DNA from 3 places in the Ruegeria sp. AB6 genome. Region 2 is predicted to be linked to each of the others. Evidence: riboswitches for the same ligand, from Rfam matches in the RefSeq annotation. Region 2 holds a riboswitch; each other region holds the start of a gene.
The links. Region 2 has a riboswitch for cobalamin ahead of ACR0DB_RS12875 (DUF1636 family protein). Riboswitches for the same ligand answer to the same signal wherever they lie in the genome.
Positions count from the first base shown of each region.

Region 1: linked by a shared signal. The riboswitch ahead of ACR0DB_RS02235 (DUF1636 family protein) and the one ahead of ACR0DB_RS12875 (DUF1636 family protein) in region 2 are both predicted to bind cobalamin.
Region 3: linked by a shared signal. The riboswitch ahead of ACR0DB_RS02305 (CbtB domain-containing protein) and the one ahead of ACR0DB_RS12875 (DUF1636 family protein) in region 2 are both predicted to bind cobalamin.

Region 1 covers NZ_JBQGAD010000001.1:436,697-438,955, forward strand. The annotation lists gene ACR0DB_RS02230 (NAD(P)-dependent oxidoreductase) at 1-524, opposite strand, end outside; cobalamin riboswitch at 671-878, shown strand; gene ACR0DB_RS02235 (DUF1636 family protein) at 964-1,338, shown strand; gene cobW (cobalamin biosynthesis protein CobW) at 1,340-2,259, shown strand, end outside.
Region 2 covers NZ_JBQGAD010000005.1:263,077-265,335, forward strand. The annotation lists gene ACR0DB_RS12870 (ABC transporter ATP-binding protein) at 1-672, opposite strand, end outside; gene ACR0DB_RS12875 (DUF1636 family protein) at 669-1,013, opposite strand; cobalamin riboswitch at 1,116-1,315, opposite strand; gene ACR0DB_RS12880 (bifunctional enoyl-CoA hydratase/phosphate acetyltransferase) at 1,553-2,259, shown strand, end outside.
Region 3 covers NZ_JBQGAD010000001.1:450,489-452,747, reverse strand. The annotation lists gene ACR0DB_RS02315 (hypothetical protein) at 1-41, opposite strand, end outside; gene ACR0DB_RS02310 (CbtA family protein) at 108-806, opposite strand; gene ACR0DB_RS02305 (CbtB domain-containing protein) at 811-975, opposite strand; cobalamin riboswitch at 1,012-1,217, opposite strand; gene cobF (precorrin-6A synthase (deacetylating)) at 1,261-2,004, opposite strand; gene cobA (uroporphyrinogen-III C-methyltransferase) at 1,997-2,259, opposite strand, start outside.

The DNA.
Region 1 (2,259 bases), on a different contig from region 2:
GTCGCCAGGTAGTTGGTCAGCACCTTAAGCACCGAGGCCGAGCCCAACGCGCCCGTGTGCAGCACGCGGCGGCCCATCGTGGTCAGAAAGGGCAGGATACGTTCGAACGTCGCGCGGTCGCAGCCCGCGAAGATCGAGATATTGCCCGTCGCCGCCCTATGGCACCCGCCCGAGACGGGGCAGTCGACTGCCGCCCCTCCGCGTTCGATGACCTGCGCACCCAGCCGCTTGACCTCGGCCTCGTCGGTGGTGGACATCTCCATCCAGATCTTGCCGGGGCCGACATCGGGCAGCATCTCCTGCATCACGGCGTCCGAGGCAGCAGGCGATGGCAGACAGGTGATCACCGCGTCGCAATCGCGCATCAGCTGGGCCGGGCTTTCGGCGGCCTTGGCCCCCTGCGCCACGAAGCCCGCGACCAGATCAGGGTTCAGATCGTGCACCGTCAGGTCGATCCCGTTGCGCAGCAAAGACCCGGACAGTTTGCCGCCCACATTGCCCAGTCCGATAAAGCCCACTCTCATGCGACACGTCTCCCTGTTTGCGCCGTTTCGGTCATGGCAGCACGGGGTTGCGGGCTTCGTCATGCCGCCCAGCGACGCTTACAGGTCGCTTTTCCACCGTTGCTTCACAGATGCTTGCGACTCGCTTGACAAGCCCCTGCCCGGTGCCGCATGTCCGATCCGTTGGTGTCCTCTGCACGAGGATGAAAAGGGAATGCGTCAACGGATCATCCGCCAAACGCAGCCGCCCCCGCGACCGTGACCGGAGAGGGTGCCCAAGCCACTGGCCAAACAGGCCGGGAAGGCGGGACATCCGACAGGGCAATTGCCCTGACATCCGCAAGCCGGGAGACCTGCCAGCACCCGCGATTGAAACCGGACGGGGTGTTCCGGTGTCGGGTCAAATGCGACCCGCTTGAAACCCCGTCCCCCACGATGAGGATTTGGGGGGATGAGAGACATGACCGAGACCGCTCCGGTCGAGCTGCTGGTTTGCACCACCTGCCGCCGCGGCCTACCTGTTGAAGATGACGCAGACCGCCCCGGCACGTTGTTGCACAAGGCGCTGGAACAGGCCGATCTGCCCGAAGGCGTAACGCTGAGAGCCGTCGAATGCCTGTCGAATTGCGATCAGGGCTGTTCCATCGTTCTGCGCGGCGGACCCGAGCGCTGGACCTTTGTTTATGAGAACCTGAACGAAGTCGATCATGTCGACGTGATCGTCGACGGCGCGACCAAGTATCTGGCCACCGAAGACGGCTTGGTCAAATGGCGCGAGCGCCCCGAACATTTCCGCAAAAACTGCGCCTCGCGCATTCCCCCGATTGGAGCCTGACATGTCCACCCTCGAAAAACTCCCCGTTACTGTGATCACCGGCTTTCTGGGCTCGGGCAAGACCACGCTGGTGCGGCACCTGATGCAGAACCCGCAGGGCAAGCGTCTGGCCGTTGTGGTCAACGAGTTTGGCGATGTCGGCGTGGACGGCGATATCCTGAAATCCTGCGCCATTCCCGATTGCCCGGCGGAAAACATCATGGAACTGGCCAATGGCTGCATCTGCTGCACGGTGGCCGATGATTTCATCCCCACGATCGAGGCGCTGATGGCGCTGGAGCCGCGCCCCGAGCATATCCTGATCGAAACCTCCGGTTTGGCGCTGCCCAAGCCGCTGCTGAAAGCGTTCGACTGGCCCGATATCCGATCCAAGATCACCGTTGACGGCGTGATCGCGCTGGCCGACGCCGAGGCCGTTGCCGCCGGTCGCTTTGCCCCGAATGTCGCGGCGGTGGATGCCCAGCGTCTGGCCGACGACTCCATCGACCACGAAACGCCGCTGTCCGAGGTGTTCGAGGATCAGATCTCCTGTGCCGACATCATCCTGCTGACCAAGCCTGATCTGGCCGGCCCCGAAGGTGTCGCCAAAGCCAAAGAGATCATCGCCGCAGAGGCCCCGCGCCCTCTGCCGGTCGTCGAAGTGGCCGAAGGCGTTGTGGACGTGCGCGTCGTGCTGGGTCTTGAGGCTGCCGCCGAGGATGACATGGAGGCTCGGCCCAGCCATCACGATGGCCACCATGATCACGAGCACGATGATTTCGAAAGCATCATCGTCGAACTGCCGGAACAGACCGACCCGGCCGATCTGGTCGCGAAAATCGAACGTCTTGCCAAAGAACTGAACATCCTGCGCGTCAAAGGCTATGCCGCTGTTCAGGGCAAGCCAATGCGCCTGCTGGTCCAGGCTGTGGGCGCGCGCGT
Region 2 (2,259 bases):
GTCGGCCACAGGTCCGAACCCGGTAAGACGGGTGGATTTCATCAGCGCGACATGCGTCGCAAATTCCGGAATCATGACCAGATCGTGGACGATCATCACCACTGTGATCCCCAGCCCGGCCACCAGTGACAACATCCGCCCCTTGGCGTCCGGGTCCAGATGGTTGGTGGGCTCGTCCAGAAACAGCAGTGCCGGGTTTTGCGCCAATGCCCGCGCGATATGGGCGCGCTGCCGTTCCCCGCCCGACAGAACCGCCATGCGTTTGTCGGCCAGATCGTTCAGGCTGGTCAGGTCCAAAATTCGCCCAAGATCGGCGGCATGGGCCTCGGCCGAGCGGTCGGCCCGGATCGGGATCTGTCCCAGCGCTACATACTCGCGCAAGGAGAGCCGCCCGTCGGGATATTCCTGCTGGCTGACAACAGCGATCATCCGCGCACGCTCGGTCGCCGACATGCTGCGCAAATTTCGCCCCTTGAACAATACATTGCCGTCCGAAGGATGCTCGGACCCGCATAGAAGGTTCATCAGCGTTGTCTTGCCCGCGCCATTGGGCCCAGCGATGGCCAGAACCGCGCCTTCGTGAAGCGCAAAGGTGATGTCCTGAAGCAGAACTTCGCCGTGATAGGCGTGATAACCGACGCCGTTGACCTGAAGGAACGCATGTTCGGTCATGTGGCCCCCGTCGCCAAGGGCGGCATCCGCGACAAGGTCTTGTGCAACAGCGCCTCGGGGCGATCCGTTGCCTTGGTCCAACCTGTGGAACTGTTTTGGTATTGCCGCGCGAAAGCGGCCAAAGCGTCGATATCGGCCGAGGTTTGAATTTCGCCAAACAGATATTGTGCCTTCGCACCCGCCTGAAATCCAACGGTCAGTGGGTGATCGCAACCGGCCATACACTCAATCATCCGTGTGCCGTAGCCCTCGGGCAGGCGCTCTCGCAGGGCCTCGGCAATCGATTGCGCCGCCTCAGCCCCTTGGCAGGTCGTGCAGATCAGCACCACATGATCCGTCATGCTCCGCCCCACCTGCATGCCGGACGGGCAGGTAAAGGAACGGTTCTGAAGACATCGGGTCGATGTGACATTGAGCCTCTTTCCAGGACACCCCGCCCCGGTTTGGTTGCGTTTGAGATGGCAGGTCTCCTGACTCGCGGGTCTGTGCTTGGCCACCCTTCCCGACCTGATCCGGCCAGTGGGAAATTGGCGTCGCTCACCGCCTACAGTTGCGGGGGCAGTTACGGATTTGGTCTGCACCTTACCGTATTCCCTTTTCATCCCGCGCGTGCAGCATCGGGAACCATCGTAGCGTCACTGCCTCAGATCAGAGCATGGGTCAATACGGATTCCGCAACGTTCCGGTGAAGACAGCGCAAAGGATATTGCTGCTCAGTGGGCAATCAGTTATGCTGCGACGCAGCAAAATCTGAAAGCCGAGGCACCGTTTTGTGGGCTCAAGGGTGCTGGACGTACTATTGTGACCCCGAACTGACCTGCATCAATTAAACCCGCGACCCAAGTCGGTAAGACGTCCGAAAAACCAAAGTTGGCACGCTATGAAAATCCAGGAAAACAAAACCTTCGAGCAGCTCAAGGTTGGCGACACGGCACAACTAACCCGCTTGTGCACGGTTGACGACCTTTATGCTTTTGCCTCGGCCTCGGGCGATCACAATCCGCTGCATCTGGCAGCCTATGACGGGGATGGCGACGGCCTTGCCGAAGCCGTCGCACCCGCGCTGTGGCCCGCCGGTCTGGTCGCAGCCGTGCTGGGAAACTACATGCCCGGCGCCGGAACGCAGACTCGGCGCGCGGATTTGGCCTTCCACCTCCCGGTGCTTGCTGGTGAAGAACTGACTGCCTTTGTCGCTGTTGAGGAAAAGCGCGACGATGGTGATCTGCTCTGCTCAGCCGAAGTGCGACGGGTCGTTGACAATGCACTGGTTCTCAGCGGCACCGTTCAGGTCACACCGCCTTCGACGCATATGGAGTTCGACTCGGTCGAGGTCCCTGGCCTGATCGTGCAGCGGCACCGCCATTTCGACGCGCTGTTGGCAAAAGCGCGCCCACTAGAGCCGATGCCAACCGCCGTTGTTGCGCCAGAAGAGCCCAACTCTCTGAGCGGCGCGTTGCTGGGGCATGCCAATCATATTATTTCGCCGATCCTCGTCGGGGACCCCGATAAAATCGCCGCTGCTGCCGCAGAGCTGGTGGCCGACTTGTCGGGCATCGAAATTGTCGAGGCCCGCAGCCACGGCATCGC
Region 3 (2,259 bases), on a different contig from region 2:
AAAACTATGCCGATTGCAAACAGGGCAAGTGAGCGTGCCATTTTATGTTCCTTGATGGTAGTAGCAAACACGCCGAGCTGGTCTCGGCGTGTTTATAAGCGTGCTTGTCAGGCCGCAGCTACGGCACGCTGGCTTTCATATCGCCAGAAGTACCCGGCGAATGCCCCGACCAGAACCCAGGCTACCAGGCCGATGCCAAAAGCGCGTGCGGCAAACAGCGCGCCGATCTCGGTCGGCACAGGGCCGGTGAACACGTCGGGCTCGGGCGCGCCGATCAGGTGCGGGGCCAGCAGCAGGGCGGCTGCGATCACATAGCTGACAAGGTTGCCGCCAAAGGCGATCAGCCACATGGCTACACCTGCTGCTGCGACAGTGGCAAACCACCAAACCTGACGCGCTGCGACATCCGCCGCTGCCACGCCGGGCACTTCGGGCGCCAACGAAAAACCGGGGGCGAGGTGAACCGCGATAAACCCGGCCAAACCCCACAAAACGCCTGTGCGACCGTCGATTTTGTGACCGCTGCCCTCGGCCACCGACATCAGCGCGATCATCATCAGTGCATAACCTGTATAGATGAGCATTGTGAAAATAACGCTCAGCGCATCGCGGAACAGTTCCGAGAACATGCCCGGCAGCTCGGGGTGGGCACTGACGACGTCGCCGCCGAAATGGACCAATTCGCCTGTTTCATACAGTTCGGCGTGCAGCAAAACCGGTTGCACAAACGCAAGCTGCAGCAGGGCGGCAATCAGCCCCGCTGTAGCACCAGCGAACAACGCGCTGGTCAGAATGCGACCAAACATGGGTTTAGTGGCAGGGGAAGCCGGTTGCGTGACGCACGTCATGGGCTGCGTCATGCAGGGCAGCGGCCTGAACGTGGCCAGTCACCGAAATGATGCCAAGACCCAGAACCACAGCGAACATGACCGGCAGGATACCAGCGCGCGAGGCGGTTTGTGTTTGTGTTGTCATTTTCAATTCTCCTGTGCCGTCGCACCCGACGGCCGGTGTTTCAAATCACGCCTGGCAGGTCTCCTGGCTTGCGGGTCAGGGCCTGTGCTCGCCTTCCCCCTGAAAATTCAGGAGTGGCTGGTTGAGCAAGGCTCACCGCTTACAGTCGCGGGGGCGGCTGTGGATTGGATCAACTCGGATCGCACCACATTCCCTCTTAGCTCGTCGCTGTGAACGACGGGACCAGACGGGTTCATCTAGCCTTCAAAACCCGCGTGGCGCAATCGCCATTCGCGACCAATTTGGTCAGTTCACGCACTTTTTGAGAAGATAGATATCCATGATCCACCCGTGATCGGCGCGCGCATCGGCACGGGTGTCCAGAATCTGCTGCGCAACCTCAGCCAAGGGCCCCTTGATCAGAATTTCCTCTTTCATGCCCACATAAGCCCCCCACCAGATGTCATAATCTGCCATCTGAAGATGTTGGAACGAGCACTCACCATCCAACATTACCGCCACGTTTGATGCACCGTCCGGCCACCCTTCGTCGCGAATCCGCCGCCCCGTGGTCACGATGTAGGGGGCACCCAGATCGTTGATCGGAATCGCGTGGGCAGCCGTCAACGCCTGCAGCGCTGTAATGCCAGGGATCACCAGCGTCGTTGGTTGAGGGTCCAGCCGCGCCGCGATTCGCAGTGAGCTATCGTATAGCGACGGATCGCCCCAGATCAGCAGCGCCACGTGCTGTGCGCCGGGATGGGCGGCAATTGCCTCGCGCCAGCGCAGGGCGATGGCGTCGTGCCATTCATCCACTCCGCGCAGATACCCGTCATCGGACCGGCGCTTGGGGATGTCGAAATAGGCGATCTGCGGCGGCGTGTCGGTGACCTGCGCAATGATTTCTTCGCGCAGCCCGGCCAGATCGGCCTTGTTCTCGCCCTTGCGAGGGATCAGGATCAGGTCCGCCGCGCGGATCGCCTGCGCGCCCTGAAAGGTCACGTGGTCAGGGTTTCCGGTGCCGATACCGATCAGGGTCAGGTCAAACATCGTCAAGCTCTGCCAGCGGGCCATAAAGGATCAGCGCCGGGGCGGTTCCGATTTCTTCAGCCAGCTTTTCGGATAGCGCGCCCACTGTGCTGCGATGCAGCTTTTGCTCGGGGGTCGAGACGGATTCGGCCATCAGTGCAGGCGTTTCCAGCGGCAGGCCATGGGCGTGCAGGGTCTCAACCAGCAGGGGGAAGGTGCGCTTGCCCATGAAAACGACGGTGGTCGCATCCGGGTCGGCCAAAGCGGGCAGGTTCA